Regions from separate parts of the Pseudomonas sp. Cab53 genome, predicted to be linked through region 4. Evidence: predicted binding sites of a transcription regulator. Region 4 holds the regulator's gene; each other region holds the start of a gene.
What was found. Region 4 encodes FliA, which starts transcription of late flagellar genes. Its sites were predicted from a motif close to CTAAAGTTTNNNNNNNNNNNGCCGNTAA; they were not measured.

Region 1 (4,212 bases), 2.0 Mb from region 4:
AGCAACGTTGGCGTTACGCGACAGGCCTTCCTGCATGAGCAGGTTGCCTTGCTCCATGGTGCTGATGGCGTTGCCGGTTTCCTGCTGGATGCTGTTGATCATGCCGGAAATCTCGTCCGTGGCCTGCCGGGTACGAGACGCCAGGCTACGGACTTCATCCGCCACCACGGCAAACCCACGCCCCTGCTCGCCGGCACGGGCGGCTTCGATGGCGGCGTTCAGGGCCAGCAGGTTGGTCTGCTCGGCGATCGAAGTGATCACGCCAACAATGCCGCCGATTTCCTGGGAACGCTGGCCCAGGGTATTGATGACCGTGGCGGTGCTGTTCAGCGCGCCGGCGATCTGCTCCAGGGACGAAGAGGCTTCATCCATCGAGGTCCGGCCGATCCGCGTCTGCTGGGCGTTTTCCTGGGCCAGGCGTTCGGTGTTGCCCATGTTGTCGGCAATGTTCAACGACGTAGCGCTGAATTCCTCCACCGCGCCGGCCATGCTGGTGATTTCGCCGGACTGCTGCTCCATCCCCTCGTACGCACCGCTGGACAAGCCCGACAGGGCCTGGGCCCGGCTGTTGACCTCCTGGGAGGCCTTGCGGATGTGCTCGACCATGGTCGACAGGGCCTGGCTCATCTGATTGAACGCACGGGCCAGTTGGCCGATTTCGTCGTGACTGGACACGTTCAGGCGCACGCTCAGGTCGCCGGCACCCAACGCTTCGGCCTGGCGCACCAGGTCACCCAGGGGAGCCAGCTTGCTGCGCAGCAGCCACATCGCCGCGCCGACCGCCAGCAACATCGCCAGCAAGCTGCCAATGGCCAGTTGCGTGCCGACGCTCCAGGTCACTTCGCGAATCTCAGCCTTCGGCATGCTCGCCACGACCGCCCACGGTCCGCCTTCGAACGGCACCGCGACGCTGTAGAAATCTTCGGCGGTGTCGCTCCAGAACGCGCCCTTGCCCGGCGTTTTCACCAGGCCCACGACCGTCGTCACCGCCGAATCGAGCGCCTGGACGCCCGCCGGTGGCACCAGCCATTTGTTTTGCTCATCCAGCAGGGCCAGCGAGCCGGTCTTGCCGATGCGGAAACGCTTGAGGTTCTCGAACTGCGCGTTCTGCGCGTCGGTGTAGTCGAACCCCACATAGAGCGCGGCGATGATCTTGCCGCTGCTGTCACGGACCGGGCTGTACTGGGTCATGTAGTAACGACCGAACAGCAGGACACGGCCGATGTAGCTCTGCCCACCCATCAGGCGGGCGTAGGCCGGGCTGGCATGATCGAGCACGGTGCCGATGGCGCGCGAACCGTCCTGCTTGGCCACCGACGTGCTGATGCGGATGAAGTCGTCGCCGCTGCGCACGAATATCGTGGCGGTACCGGCGGTCATCTGCTTGAACTCGTCAACTTCCTTGAAATTGTTGTTCAGCATTTCGCCGCCCAGGTCCAAGCCGGGGGTCTGCACGCCTGCCACGGTCACCGACAGGTCCGGGTGCACGCTCAGGCCCGCGCTGAAGCGTTTTTCGAACAGGCCGGCCAAACGCTGCGTGCTCTCACGCAAGGTGCCGTGGAACGTATTGAGCTGGTCGGCCATCAGGCGCGCTTCGCTGGCCAGGTGTTCTTCACGGGTGGCAAGGTTGGCGGTGTCCAGCGAGCGCAAGGCGAAGACGGTACTGCCGGAGATCACGATCGCCAGTATCACGGCGAGGGCAAGGCCTAGCTGTGAGGCGATCCGGGCACGGGGTTGGGACATGACGGCTCCTGGCCGAGACTCTGGATCATCCTGATCACGTCGCACGCTCGGCATTATTTCGAAATAAGGTAGGTGGTTTGCCCTTTCTGAACGAGGGTTCCATGTTCACGGATTCGGCAGCGCCACCGAATACTTGAGCGATCTGGAAGGAATAATGCCAAGTGGCTAGCACCTGAAGTGCAACGTTTCAGCCAAGACGCTCCACCGCAGGCAGTTGCATGGCCTTGACCTCGCTCTGGAGAAAATCACTGAGCCGCCGCAAACGGTCACCTCCCGGGCGGGTTTTCGGCCACACCAGGTAATAGTGCTCACCGCTGGCGACAGCGGTCGGCCAGGGCAGACTCAAGCGCCCCTGGGCCACATCCTCGGCCACCATCAGCAGATCCCCCATGGAGACACCGTACCCACGCGCGGCGGCAATCATGCCCAACTCCAGGGTGTCGAACACTTGTCCGCCCTTGAGCGACACCTGGTCGGACAAGCCCATGCGCTCCAGCCAACTGCGCCAGTCTCGGCGATCCGGCGTGGGGTGCAGCAACTCGGCCTTGGCCAGTCGCTGCACATCCCAGGGTTGATCGTTCAGCAGATTCGGCGCGCCCACCGGAATCAGTTCCTCGGGAAACAACAGGCTGGCCTCCCAGTCCACGGGAAAATGCCCGTTGCCCAGCAAGACCGCGCAATCGAACGGCTCGGTGTTGAAGTCCACCGCATCGATGTCCATCCAGGCGCTGGTCAGTTGCACTTCGTTGCCGGGCTGCAAATGCCGGAAGCGGCTCAAGCGCGCCAATAGCCAGCGCATGGTCAGGGTCGAAGGCGCCTTCATCCGCAGGATGCCGTCTTCACCGTGCAAGGTATGGCACGCCCGCTCCAAGGCCATGAAGCCGTCGCGCACACCCGGCAGCAGCAACCGCGCCGCTTCGGTCAGTTGCAGGTTGCGCCCGCTGCGATGAAACAAGCGACAGGCGAAATGCTCCTCCAGCGTACGAATATGCCGGCTGACCGCGCTCTGGGTAATCGACAGCTCCTCAGCGGCGCGAGTGAACGAGCTGTACCGCGCCGCCGCTTCGAATGCCCGCAGCGCATAAAGAGGGGGAAGACGACGAGACAAGGGAAAAACTCCGGGAGCGATTGGCACACCCTAACAGAACTTCAGTTGCATGAGTTTTAATCATGTCAGCGATCGTTTTTATCCTTTTGTGCAGACCGTCGTGAACGCCGAGAATCGTTGCTTTACTGCCTCATTCGAACAGGGAGCGTGATGATCATGCGGCATCCGGTGCGTACCGAACTCTGGGCCATCCTGCGGTTGGCGGGGCCGCTGATTGCCTCGCAGTTGGCGCACATGCTGATGGTGCTCACCGACACCGTGATGATGGCGCGCCTGAGCCCTGAAGCCCTGGCTGGAGGCGGCCTCGGGGCAGCCAGTTACTCGTTCGTGTCGATTTTTTGCATCGGCGTGATCGCGGCGGTGGGGACGCTGGTAGCGATCCGCCAAGGCGCGGGAGACATCGAGGGCGCCACCCGCCTGACCCAGGCCGGGCTATGGCTGGCCTGGCTGATGGCGCTGGTGGCGGCTTTGCTGTTGTGGAACCTCAAGCCGGTGTTGCTGCTGTTCGGCCAGACTGAAACCAATGTGCTTTCCGCCGGCCAGTTCCTGCTGGCGCTGCCGTTTGCCCTGCCCGGCTACTTGAGTTTCATGGCCCTGCGCGGCTTCACCAGCGCCATTGGCCGGGCCACGCCGGTGATGGTGATCAGCCTCGGCGGTACGGTAGCCAATTTCCTGCTCAACTACGCCCTCATCACTGGCCTGTTCGGCTTGCCGAAACTGGGCCTGATGGGCATCGGCCTGGTCACGGCGATCGTCGCCAACGGCATGGCCCTGGTGCTGGCCTGGCACATCCACCGGCACCCGGCCTATCGCGCGTACCCGTTGTTGGACGGCCTGTTTCGCCCCAACCGTCAATACCTCAGGGAACTGTGGCGCCTGGGCCTGCCGATCGGTGGCACCTACGCCGTGGAAGTCGGGCTCTTTGCGTTCGCGGCGCTGTGCATGGGCACCATGGGCAGCACACCGTTGGCGGCGCATCAGATCGCCCTGCAGATCGTCTCGGTGGCATTCATGGTCCCGGCGGGCATGTCCTATGCCATCACCATGCGCATCGGCCAGCACTATGGCGCCGGGCAGTTACCCAAGGCGCGCCTGGCCGGGCGGGTCGGGATCGGCTTCGGCGCGGCGGTGATGCTGGCGTTCGCCATGGTCTTCTGGCTGCTGCCCCACGCGTTGGTCGGCCTGTTCCTGGACCACAATGACCCGGCGTTCGCCGAGGTGATCAACCTGGCGGTGAGCCTGCTGGCGGTGGCGGCGTGGTTCGAACTGTTCGACGGCGCGCAAACCATCGCCATGGGCTGCATTCGCGGGCTCAAGGACGCCAAGACCACCTTCCTGGTTGGCCTGGGCTGTTATTGGCT
Region 2 (4,212 bases), 1.2 Mb from region 4:
CCTGGCCCTCGGAGTTTTGCCTGAAGGCCAACGAACTGGCGATCCAGATTCTTGGCGGCCACGGCTACACCCGCGAATACCCGGTGGAACAGTATTACCGCGACAACCGCTTGAACCCGATCCACGAAGGCACCCACGGCATTCAGTCCCTGGACCTGCTGGGGCGCAAACTGGCGCAGAACGGCGGCGCCGGTCTCAAGCAGTTGATCCGCCTGGTGGCCGACACCACCGAGCGCGCCCAGGCACACCCGTCGCTGACGCCGTTGCACCAACCACTGGAAGCCCTCGTGGCGCGCCTGCAGACCGTCACCCTCGGGCTGCTGACAGACCTGGCCCAGGGCAAGGTCAACAGCAGCCTGGCCAACTCGGCGCTGTACCTCAAGGTGTTTGGCCATATGGTGATCGGCTGGCGCTGGCTGGAACAGGCAATTCGCGCCGAGGAAGGCCTGGCCAGGGGCAGTGCGGTGGACCAGGACTTCTATAAAGGCAAGCTGCAGGCGGCGCGCTACTTCCTGACGTGGGAGGTGCCGGGTTGTCATCATGAATTGGCGTTGCTTGAAGCGCGGGATGGGACTTGCCTGGAAATGCGGGATGAGTGGTTCTGAGGCTGGGGGCGCTTTCCAATTCTCTGGGGAGTGAGCCTGCTCACGAAGGTGGCCTTAAAGCCAACCTGTTCTTGAGTGAACGCATTTCCCCTGTGGGAGCAGGCTTGCCCGCTCCCACAGGAATCATCGAACCCTTCAGGCCTGCTGAATGGTTTTGGAAATGACATCCACCGTGGCACTGACCTGCTCCTGGTACCGCTCAAGCTCCGCCTGATGCTGCTTCTGCATATCGATCTGCTGCGAACACAGATTCATGGCCGCCAGGACCAACAAACGATCACCGATCAGCGTCGGGTATTTGCGCTTGGTATCGGCCAGCGCAGCCTTGAGCATCGCGGCCGCGTCCAGCAAGGCCTGCTCCTGCCCGGCCGGCGCCTTGATCGAATAATCCTCTCCCAGGATCGAGATGACCGTCACCCCCTCGGCGCCGTGCCTCATGCGCTGACAGGACCGGCGCTAGCGCGCTCGATCAAGGCCTGGATGCGGGCGGCGGCGGTGCCGTGCAGTTCTTCCTGCTCCATCAGGCTCAGTTGCAGACTCTCGTTTTCATCCTTGGCCCTGGCGAGGTCCGCGCTCAGGGTTTCGTTCAGGCCAGTGAGGTGGCGATTCTGTTGCACCAGGTCATTGACCAGTTGCTCCAGCTGGCTGAGGGATGTTTCCAACATATTGATTTCCAGGGTTTTTCAGGGGGCGCGTACGATAAAGAAAAGTCATCGGCGACGCCACGGTTACGGGCAGCGGTGCTTCGCTGACGAGTTTTAGAGACTGCGATTCAGGGATCTGGTTCCTACCCTTCGTCGCGCCACCGCCCTTGAGCCGCGACAAAAGCCCGCAGCGCCCTCAAGACTTCAGGTGCATGACCGATAAGTCCGGTATATCCGTCACAGCCCGCACGGAAGCGCTTCCATCCGGTACTTTCCATGTCTCTACGTAATATGAATATCGCCCCGCGGGCGTTCCTGGGGTTTGCCCTGATCGGCGCCCTGATGCTGATCCTCGGGGTGTTTGCCCTGGCCCAGATGAGCAAGATCCGCACGTCCGGCGAGAACATCGTCCAGAACAGCGTGCCCAGCATCAAGGCCCTGGACGAGTTCACCCAGCTCACCTTGCGCCTGCGGGTGCTGTCCTATCGTCTGCTGGTGAACCGCGAACCGGACATCCAGCAAAAAACCTACGAGCTGTTCGAACAACGCAACCAGCAGATCCGGGCCGCCCAGGCCACCTATGAAAAGCTCATCAGCGCCCCGGAAGAACGGGCCGCCTACGAGCAATACGTGCAACTGCTGGGGCAATACCGTCAGCTCGAAGAGCGGATGAAGACCCTGTCGCGCAATAACCAGATCGATGAGCTGCGCACGCTGCTCAACACTGAGCTGCTGACCAATTCCGATGCCATCAACGTGGTGATCAACCGCCTGATGGAGATCAACAACCAGCAGGCCGAGCACCTCAACCAGAGCGCTGTGCAACAGTATTCAACGGCGTTCACCTGGGTCGTCGCGCTGCTGGTCATCGCCACCGGCCTGACCCTGCTGTTCGCCTGGCTGCTGACCAACAGCATCACCCGGCCGATTGGCAGCGCGCTGCAAGCCGCCGAAGAAATCGCCAAGGGCAACCTGACCCGGCCCGTGCTGGTCGATGGCAGCGACGAAGCCGGTCGCCTGCTGCGGGCGATGGCGACCATGCAGGACAAACTGCGCGACACCTTGCAGCGCATCTCCGGCTCGGCCACGCAACTGGCCTCCGCCGCGGAAGAACTCAACAGCGTCACCGACGAAAGCGCCCGTGGCCTGACCCTGCAAAACAACGAAATCGAGCAGGCCGCGACCGCGGTCAACGAGATGACCAGTGCAGTGGAAGAAGTGGCCCGCAATGCGGTCAGCACCTCCGAGGCCTCGAAGAACGCCACCACCTCCGCTGGCGATGGCCGCGACCTGGTGCAGGAAACCGTCGGTGCCATCGAACGCATGAGCGCCGATGTGCAAAGTACCGCGACGCTGATCGGCAACCTGGCCGACGAATCCCGGGACATCGGCAAAGTACTGGACGTGATCCGCGGCCTGGCCGATCAGACCAACCTGCTGGCGCTCAACGCGGCCATCGAAGCCGCCCGTGCCGGTGAAGCCGGTCGTGGTTTCGCCGTGGTGGCGGACGAAGTGCGCGCCCTGGCGCATCGCACCCAGCAGTCGACCAGCGAAATCGAACGCATGATCGGCAGCATCCAGAACGGCACCGAACAGGCCGTGGATTCGATGCGCAACAGCACCGAGCGCGCCGAGTCGACCCTGAACATCGCCCGTGGCGCCGGCCTGTCCCTGGACACGATCAACACCGCCATCGTCGAGATCAACGAACGCAACCTGGTGATCGCCAGCGCCGCCGAAGAACAGGCGCAAGTAGCTCGTGAAGTCGACCGCAACCTGGTGAACATCCGCGACCTGTCGGTGCAATCGGCCACCGGCGCCAACCAGACCAGCGCCGCCAGTGCCGAACTGTCGCGCCTGGCCGTCGACCTGAACAGCATGGTGGGGCGCTTCAGTCTTTAAGACCCTATCTGCCTTTGTGGCGAGAGCTTCCTGTGGCGAGGGGATTTATCCCCGATCGAGTGCGAAGCGCTCGCCATCGATTTGTATGGCAGCAAAGATTTTGGGGCTGCTTCGCAGCCCAACGGGGATAAATCCCCTCGCCACAAAGGGCAGTACCAATCCCATGGCCGCAGATGGCTATCCAAGGTTTCATCGCTCCCTCGTTCAAAAGCTTTTTTGACAGCAGCGCATTTCAACAGGTTAGAATCGCTGGCACGCAGACTGCATGGTCAGTCTGTGTCCGCCCTTAAGCTTTTCCGGAGTACTGCCTTTGACTGCGACGACCATCAACAGCCTGTTCTTGATCGGCGCGTTGCTGGTGAGTGCGAGCATTCTGGTCAGTTCTCTTTCGTCCCGCCTGGGCATCCCGATCCTGGTGATCATCCTGGCCGTGGGCATGGCAGCCGGTATCGACGGCGCCGGTATTCTGTTCGACAACTACGCCACGGCCTACCTGGTCGGCAACCTCGCCCTGGCTGTCATCCTGCTGGACGGCGGTTTGCGCACCCGGGTCTCGAGCTTTCGCGTGGCGCTCTGGCCAGCGTTGTCGCTGGCCACGGTGGGCGTGCTGATTACCACCGGGCTGACCGGCCTGGCGGCGGCGTGGCTGTTCAACCTCAACCTGATCCAAGGCTTGCTGATCGGCGCCATCGTCGGCTCGACCGACGCCGCGGCGGTGTTCTCGCTGCTGGGCGGCAAGGGCCTGAACGAGCGGGTCAGCGCCACCCTCGAGATCGAGTCTGGCAGCAACGACCCCATGGCGGTGTTCCTGACCGTCACCCTGATCGGCATGCTCGCCAGCGGCGAAACCGGCCTGCACTGGAGCCTGCTCGGACACTTGGTGCGCGAGTTCGGCATCGGTGCGGTACTCGGCCTGGGCGGTGGCTGGTTGATGCTGCAATTGGTCAACCGTATCCACCTGGCCAACGGTCTCTACCCGATCCTGGTGATCAGCGGCGGCCTGGCCGTATTCGCCCTGACCAACGCCTTGCACGGCAGCGGTTTCCTCGCGGTGTACCTGT
Region 3 (4,212 bases), 1.8 Mb from region 4:
AGGTTGCCGCGCTCGCCGTCTTTCCCGAGGGGGCGTCAGAGGCTGAAGGAAAACGCCACGCTGAGCATCGGAAAAGTGGGACGACTAACTTTAGGGAAATTTCTCACTTAGAAAAGCATTTTTCTGACATCGAGCCCAAAAAAAATTGCTTTAGATAGGCGCAGCCGTCTACACGACACTGCCGATTCTAGAGCAGCCGAAGGCGTGGAGACTACTCGCAGCACTCGACAATTCGTCGGTAAACCCTAGAAAAGGAATTCGCATGGCTATTTTCATCCCGCTCCGGCCCCCTATCGTCCCTTGTGTCGTCGACACAGCCGATACCTTCGACGGTGTCGATTACCTGCCCATTTCGTTGATTCAACCGCGTTATCGAGTTGTCCTGGCCGGAAAGTGTTTCTTTCACATTGAAGAAACATCCACTGGGCGTGTAAGAGGTTTCCGCACCGACCATAACGAGGCCTGCTACCTGGCCAGGCGTCTCGAACAGAGTGCTTGAAGGCCTGATGTCGATCGAACTCCTGGCGCTCGCTTGTCTCTGATAGAAAGAAGCAACCCAGGCGTCATGACGGCGCCCGCCAAAGGAGAACCCCATGGAACAGCCTTCACACGAGCTCAGTACCCTGTTCGACCAACTCGGCCTGCCCTCGGACGGCAAAGCCATCGACGATTTCATCGTGGCCCACCCGCTGGCACCGGAGATCAAGCTGGTGGAGGCCGACTTCTGGTCGGATCAGCAGAAAGCCCTGCTGCGTGAATGGCTGCTGGCCGACGGCGAAGAGGCGGTCCTGGTGGACCAACTGAACGTGCGTTTGCACGACGGTAAATAACCTAGAGGCCATCGGTTGAGCCCCTGTGGCGAGGGGATTTATCCCCGTTGGGCTGCGTAGCAGCCCCTAGGTCACACATTGCGGCGTATCAGGTCGGCTGCAACCAGCCTTTTTGGGGCTGCCTCGCAGCCCAACGGGGATAAATCCCCTCGCCACGGGGTTTTGCGTTTATTCAATAGAGTGAACGTCAACGCGCCTTCTCAGGCTTGTAACCCAACCGCAACCCACCCCAATGACGGCCCTTGACCATGATCGGTACGGAGAGGTCGTGCATCAGTTCGCCCGTGTCGCGGGTGTAGGTCTGCAACAGCACCGGTTGCTGGTGACTGCCGCAGCGGATGCCGGTGCGGTCGGAGAACTTGCGCTTGGTGCGGTTGTTCAGGGTGTCCACCTGGGGATCGCCGGTCAACGGCTGGCTGAACACCTTGTTGTGGGTTGGCACATAGCCTTGCTGGGTGCAGGCGATCGCGAAGACCAGGCCTTCGTGCCGGGCGAGCAACGGTTCCTGGATCGGCGGCAGCACTTGGTCGGTGTAGCGGTCGAAGCGGGTCTGGAACTTGGCGGGCTGGGTATTGGGAATGGCCTGGTAGTTGCGGTCGAACAGGTCATCCAGGCTGACGCGGCCCTGGTCGATATCGGCCTCGAACTGCGCGGCAATCTGGCTCGCCCCTTCCCGTGCCAGGTCATAGACGCGCTGGTGATAGTCATCGAGGCCCACCTCGGCCAGGCGTTCGCTGATGGATTCGGCCTGGCCTTCCATCTGCACCGCCGCCTCGGCCAGGCGCTGGGTCTGCTGGTCGCTGATGGACAGGTCGCCGCGCATTTGCTCGATGGCATGGAACAGGCTGTCGAGCTGCTCGCGGTTGGCGTCGGTGCCCTGGGCGATAGCGCCGACCTGGGTTTCCACGCCTTCGGCGAGCCGGGCAATGTTCTCCAGGTGCTGGCCGGTGTGCTCGACCTGCTGCACGCCGCTGTCCAGGTCATCGGCCAGTTGACGGATCTGCTCCACCACCTGGGCCGTGCGCTGCTGGATGTCCGCGACCATCACCCCAACCTCGCCGGTCGCCGCCGCGGTACGTCCGGCCAAGCCGCGGACTTCATCGGCCACCACCGCAAATCCGCGGCCGTGCTCGCCAGCCCGAGCCGCTTCGATGGCCGCGTTCAGCGCCAGCAGGTTGGTCTGGCTGGCAATCGACTGGATCACCAGGCTGACCCGCTGGATTTCATCGCTGCGCACGCTCAAGGCTTCGATCAACTCGCGACTGTCGTTGGCCCGCTGGCTGAGCTGGTGCATGCGACTGATGGACTCCACCAGCTCGCTGCGCCCGGCCACGCTGCTGCGATGGGCCTCGCTGGCGGCACCCAGGGCCTGCTGGCTGAGGTGTGAAGTCGCCTGTTCGGTGGCAATCATCGATTCGGCGTTGCTGACGATCCGCGCCGCCGCATCGAGTTGCGACTGGACCTTGCCGGCCAGTTGCTTGACCGAATAGGCGACACCGGCGGCCGACAGCGCGTTATGACTGGTGGTATAGGACAAATCGCGAGTCAGCTCGGACAGCCGGTCGGTCGCCGGCGCCTGGACCGTGGCCACCCGCGAGCGCAGGCGTGGCAACCAGACGATGAGCATCACCAACGGCAGGCCCAGGTACAGGGACCAGCCGCCCAGGGTCATGCCACACAACAGCAAGGTCAGGGCAAGGCTCTGCAAGGTCGGCGTCAGCCAGCGTGCCAGGCCTTTCGTCACCGGTACCGAGGCCGGCACCGCACCCGCCAGAGATCCTTCTGTCGCCATGTTCGTCACCCACGCTTATCGTTGTTATGAGCGCATTAAACGCCACTATGGGGCCATTATCCATGGTCCATTAGTCGCGGTTCTTGCATCAGGTCAACGGCAGGGAGGGTGAGATATTGAGCGAAGATCGCAACCTGCGGTGCGCGGTTGCGATCTTTCAAGAGGCGGGATCAGGCCTGGCGCTGGTGCTTGTCGATCTGCTCGTGGCGTTCCTGGGCTTCGATGCAGTACTTGGTGGTCGGGCTGATCAGCAGGCGCTTGAGGCCGATAGGCTCGCCGCTGTCGTCGCACCAGCCGAAGCTGTCATCGTTGATGCGGTCCAGGGCCTGCTCCAGTTGCGGCAGCATGCGCTGGTCACGGTCAATGGCGTTGACCAGCCAGGTGCGCTCTTCTTCTACGGAAGCAGCGTCGGCCGGGTCGGCCGGGGTGTCCAGGCTCTCAATGGCGATTCGGTTCTGTTCGATGCGCTCGTGGGTTTCGACTTTCATGTTCTGCAACAGCTTGGTGAAGAAAGCCAGCTGCTCGGCGTTCATGTAGTCATCCGCCGGCATGGCCAGCAACTTTTCCTTTGTCATTGATATCTCTATAAAAAAACGTGCATTAAGGCGAATTATGGAGCGTCCCGCAGCGCAGCTGCCACGCTCGTCAGGAAGGCGCCGTCTATTCCAAGCGCCACCCGGCACTCAATTTACGAGGGGCGGCAGTCTAAGGCCGAGTGGAGGCCCCAGCAACCGAAAACATAGGGAAAATGTCCGACAACCCCTAGAAATGTTCTCTGACACGCTTTCGGCGGTCATCGGAGTGCGTTTATAACAAGAAATTCGCTGCAATGGCTGTATTAAGAAGACAAATGGCAACGCCACGCGGGTCAGGCGTGGCGCTTTGTCGCATTACAAGGCTGTTTAACGCTTGAGTTTGCGTTTGTTGCGGTACTGATCGATGACCACGGCCACCACAATGATCAGCCCCTTGATGATGTCCTGGATGTAGGCGTCGACACCGACAAAGGTGAACCCACTGGCCATCACCCCGAGAATCAGCGCCCCGATCACCGTCCCGGTGATGCGCCCTACCCCACCCGCCAGGCTGGTGCCACCGATCACTGCCGCCGCGATCGCGTCCAGTTCATAAGACATGCCCATGCCGGCCTGCCCGGTCGCCGCCCGCGCCGAGGCCACCACCCCGGCCAACCCCGCCAGCAGCCCGGCGATGCTGTAGACGATCACCAGGTGGCGCTTGACGTTGATGCCCGAGGTGCGCGCCGCCTGCATGTTGCCGCCGATGGCGTAGGTGTACTTGCCGTACTTGGTGTAACGCAGGGCGATGTGGAAGATCACCGCCACCACCAGGAAAATGATCACCGGCATCGCGCCATGGCCGATGGCCGTGTAGGAGTCCGACAACATGCTCACCGGCTGGCCTTCGGTGTAGTAGCGCGCCAGGCCACGGGCCGAGACCATCATGCCGAGGGTGGCAATGAACGGCGGGATGCCGGTGATGGCGATGATGCTGCCGTTGATTGCCCCGGCCAACAGCCCGACACCGAGCCCGGCCACCACCGGGATCCACGCCGGCAGGTCGGTCAGCGAG
Region 4 (4,212 bases):
GCATCGCTTCACGGTCGTGTTCGATGCCCGCAAAGCGGTCGACTTGGCTGGCCATCAACACCAGCTTGAGCAAATTGCTTTCCACTTCGGTAACCAGTTGGGTCACGCGCTTGATCACCTGGCCGGTCAGGTCCTGATAGTCCTGGGCCAACAAGATGTCGTTGAGGTTGCTGGCGACGGCGCGGTTTTCGCTGCTGCTGCGCGTCAGGAAACCGTCGACCCGGCGGGCCAACTCGCGAAACTCCTCGGCCCCCACCTCGCGACGCATGAACCGACCCCAGTCGGTGCTCAAGGCCTGGGCTTCCTCGCTCAGGCCATTGACCAGCGGCGTGGCGCTCTCCACCAAATCCATGGTGCGGTTGGCCGCCGCTTCGGTCAGCTTGACCACATACCCCAGGCGCTCGGTGGCGTCGGTGATCTGCGAGACTTCCTCGGCCTGCGGCATGCGCGGGTCGATCTGGAAATTGACAATCGCGCTGTGCAATTCACGCGTGAGCTTGCCCACTTCCAGATACAGACCACGGTCACGGGTCTGGTTGAGCTCATGGATCATTTGAACCGCATCGCCAAAACGGCCTTTTTCGAGGCTTTCGACCAGTTCACGGGCATGTTTTTTCAGGGTCGATTCGAAATCGCCCATTGAAGATTCGTTATCCATAGCTCCCCCCGGGGCGCCGTTAGCCGATGCGTTCGAAGATTTTTTCGATCTTCTCTTTCAACGCCTGGGCCGTGAAGGGTTTGACCACGTAGCCGTTCACACCGGCCTGGGCCGCTTCGATGATCTGCTCGCGCTTGGCTTCGGCGGTGACCATCAGCACGGGAAGGTGCTTGAGTTTTTCATCAGCGCGCACCTGGCGCAGCAGGTCGATGCCGGTCATGCCGGGCATGTTCCAGTCGGTGACCAGAAAATCGAAGTTGCCACTGTGCAACATCGGGAGCGCAGTGGTCCCGTCATCTGCTTCGGCCGTGTTGGTGAACCCAAGGTCACGCAACAGGTTTTTAATGATCCGCCGCATCGTTGAGAAGTCATCAACGATGAGGATTTTCATGTTCTTGTCCAATTCGACCTCCAAGCAGTCTTAAACGCGTCCAGCACCTGAACGCGCCATTTCAATCAATCCGGCACAACGCTCGACAACAGCGCGCAGCACAACGGGTGAGACCGTGCAGTACCTGCCAGCCTCGTTCGCAGCGCCCCCGCACTGCGTATCAGCGCGCTCGCCATTCCCCCAAACGCCCCCGCAAACGGGCTGCGCACTGGCTGTGTAACTGGCTGACCCGCGATTCGCTGACCCCCAGGACCTCACCGATTTCCTTGAGGTTCAGCTCTTCGTCGTAGTACAGCGCCAAGACCAGTCGCTCACGCTCCGGCAAATTGGCAATCGCTTCGGCCAGCGCGCTCTGGAAGCGTTCATCTTCCAGGTCACGCGATGGCTCCATGTGAGCACTCGCGCCATCCTCGTGCAGCCCTTCATGCTCGCCGTCCTGCAACAGGTCGTCGAAACTGAACAGGCGGCTGCCCAAGGTATCGTTCAAAATCCCGTAATAATCATCGAGACTCAACTGGAGTTCGGCCGCAACCTCGTGATCTTTAGCGTCACGCCCGGTTTTAGCTTCAATCGCACGGATCGCATCGCTCACCATGCGGGTGTTGCGGTGCACCGAACGCGGTGCCCAATCGCCCTTGCGGACCTCATCGAGCATCGCGCCGCGGATACGGATACCGGCGTAGGTCTCGAAACTGGCGCCCTTGCTCGCGTCGTATTTGTTCGACACTTCGAGCAGGCCGATCATGCCGGCCTGGATCAGGTCCTCGACCTGGACACTGGCCGGCAGCCGCGCCAGCAAGTGATAGGCGATACGCTTGACCAGGGGCGCGTAACGCTCGATCAACTCGTACTGGGCGTCCCGTGCCGATTTCTTGTAGAGGTGGTTGTAACTGCTGGCTGTCATAGCACGGGCCCTGCTGTTTGTTGCACGAGACGCTCGACGAAAAATTCCAGATGCCCGCGCGGGTTGGCCGGCAGCGGCCAGCTATCGACCTTCTGGGCGATTGCCTTGAACGCCAGCGCACATTTGGAACGTGGAAAAGCTTCATAGACGGCACGTTGCTTCTGGACGGCCTTGCGGACACTTTCGTCGTAGGGCACGGCGCCGACGTATTGTAGGGCGACATCCAGGAAGCGATCCGTGACCTTGGTCAGCTTGGCGAACAGATTGCGTCCCTCCTGCGGGCTCTGCGCCATGTTGGCCAGGACGCGGAAGCGGTTCATGCCGTAGTCGCGGTTCAGCAGCTTGATCAGGGCATAGGCGTCGGTGATGGAAGTCGGTTCATCGCAGACCACCAGCAGCACTTCCTGGGCGGCCCGCACGAAACTGACGACCGAGTCACCGATGCCGGCCGCGGTGTCGATTACCAGCACATCGAGGTTGTCGCCGATGTCGCTGAACGCCTGGATCAGGCCCGCGTGCTGGGCCGGGGTCAGGTGAACCATGCTCTGGGTGCCGGAGGCGGCCGGCACGATGCGAATCCCGCCAGGCCCTTGCAACAGTACGTCGCGCAGTTCACAGCGGCCTTCGATCACGTCCGCCAGCGTGCGCTTTGGGGTTAGCCCCAGCAACACGTCGACGTTCGCCAGGCCCAGGTCGGCGTCCAGCAGCATGACCCGTCGGCCAAGCTCTGCCAGAGCCAGGGACAAGTTCACTGACACGTTAGTCTTCCCGACGCCACCTTTGCCGCCGGTCACCGCGATCACCTGTACGGGATGCATGCTGCCCATGTTCGTTCTTTACCTTGTCTTACTTAGACGGAGGCCACATTACTGGCTGCGCGTTCACACGGAACAATGCATGGCAGACCATCGATGTAGGTACAAAAAATACTCATGATAACCTCAGCCGACCTGTTTGGATGGGCTGTGGTAGATATCAGCGAACATGTCAGCCATGGCTTCTTCGCTGGGTTCTTCCTGCATTTGCACACTCACGGCACGACTGACCAGTTGATGACGGCGCGGCAGATGCAGATCATCCGGGATCCGCGGCCCGTCGGTCAGGTAGGCCACCGGCAGTTCATGACCGATCGCCAGGCTCAACACCTCGCCCAGGCTTGCCGTTTCGTCCAGCTTAGTCAGGATGCAGCCGGCCAGCCCGCAGCGCTTGTAGCTGTGGTATGCGGCGGTTAGAACCTGTTTCTGGCTGGTGGTTGCCAACACGAGATAATTTTTTGACTTGATACCGCGCCCGGCCAGGCTCTCGAGCTGCAGGCGCAGGGCCGGATCGCTGGCTTGCAGGCCGGCGGTATCGATCAGCACGACGCGCTTGCGCAGCAAAGGCTCCAGCGCCTGGGCCAGGGACTGGCCCGGGTCCACGTGGGTCACCGACACATTGAGGATACGGCCCAGGGTCTTGAGTTGCTCCTGGGCTCCGATGCGGAAGCTGTCCATGCTCACCAGCGCAATGCTCTGGGCACCGTACTTGAGTACATAACGGGCGGCGAGCTTGGCCAGGGTGGTGGTCTTGCCCATGCCGGCAGGACCGACCATGGCAATCACCCCGCCCTCTTCCAGTGGCTCGACGTCCGGCGTGGCGATCATACGCGCCAGGTGTGCCAACAGCATGCGCCAAGCCTGGCGAGGCTCTTCGATCCCATTGATCAGTGCCAGCAGGTCGCGGGACAACGGACCGGACAGACCGATGCGTTGCAGGCGACGCCACAGGTTGGCCTGGGCCGGACGGCTGCCTTGCAACTGGTTCCAGGCCAGGGAGCCGAGCTGGACTTCCATCAGTTCGCGCAGGCTGTTGAGTTCAAAGCGCATCGAGTCCAGGGCACGCGGGTCGACCCCACGGGCTGGCGCGGCGGGCGCTGGCGCCGGCCGACGCGGCTCGGCCTGGGTAGGCTCGATCAGCGGTTCAGCGGCAGTCAGCGGCAGGCCGGCGGTCAGTGGCTGACCGGCGAACAATTGACGATTGGTGCCTGGCGCGGCCTCGCCTTCGCTGCTGCGCAGGCTCAGTTCGGCCTGGGCACTGGCGATGCGCGATTGGGTCTTGCGCAGCTCGTCCTCGAGTTCCATGTTCGGAACACGCGGGGCCAGCGCCGACAATTTGTAGTCCAGAGCCGCTGTCAGCTCGACACCGCCGGCGATCCGGCGATTACCGATGATGGCTGCTTCGGCGCCCAGCTCGTCACGAACCAGCTTCATGGCCTGACGC

Region 1: the regulator FliA is predicted to act here: its motif matches at 1,854-1,881, upstream of KI241_RS26540 (methyl-accepting chemotaxis protein).
Region 2: the regulator FliA is predicted to act here: its motif matches at 1,445-1,472, upstream of KI241_RS02270 (methyl-accepting chemotaxis protein).
Region 3: the regulator FliA is predicted to act here: its motif matches at 2,716-2,743, upstream of KI241_RS15100 (methyl-accepting chemotaxis protein).

What each region holds. Positions count from the first base shown of each region.
Region 1 is NZ_AP021902.1:6,003,666-6,007,877, forward strand. Features, by position in the region: gene KI241_RS26540 (methyl-accepting chemotaxis protein) at 1-1,743, opposite strand, end outside; gene KI241_RS26545 (LysR substrate-binding domain-containing protein) at 1,931-2,851, opposite strand; gene KI241_RS26550 (NorM family multidrug efflux MATE transporter) at 3,008-4,212, shown strand, end outside.
Region 2 is NZ_AP021902.1:525,498-529,709, reverse strand. Features, by position in the region: gene KI241_RS02285 (acyl-CoA dehydrogenase) at 1-605, shown strand, start outside; gene KI241_RS02280 (cell division protein ZapA) at 741-1,043, opposite strand; gene KI241_RS02275 (hypothetical protein) at 1,040-1,270, opposite strand; gene KI241_RS02270 (methyl-accepting chemotaxis protein) at 1,526-3,151, shown strand; gene KI241_RS02265 (potassium/proton antiporter) at 3,462-4,212, shown strand, end outside.
Region 3 is NZ_AP021902.1:3,497,066-3,501,277, forward strand. Features, by position in the region: gene KI241_RS15090 (hypothetical protein) at 263-499, shown strand; gene KI241_RS15095 (DUF2789 family protein) at 594-830, shown strand; gene KI241_RS15100 (methyl-accepting chemotaxis protein) at 1,018-2,622, opposite strand; gene KI241_RS15105 (TraR/DksA C4-type zinc finger protein) at 2,793-3,197, opposite strand; gene KI241_RS15110 (ABC transporter permease) at 3,525-4,212, opposite strand, start outside.
Region 4 is NZ_AP021902.1:1,723,749-1,727,960, reverse strand. Features, by position in the region: gene KI241_RS07530 (protein phosphatase CheZ) at 1-658, opposite strand, end outside; gene KI241_RS07525 (chemotaxis response regulator CheY) at 678-1,049, opposite strand; gene fliA (RNA polymerase sigma factor FliA) at 1,210-1,953, opposite strand; gene fleN (flagellar synthesis regulator FleN) at 1,950-2,780, opposite strand; gene flhF (flagellar biosynthesis protein FlhF) at 2,895-4,212, opposite strand, start outside.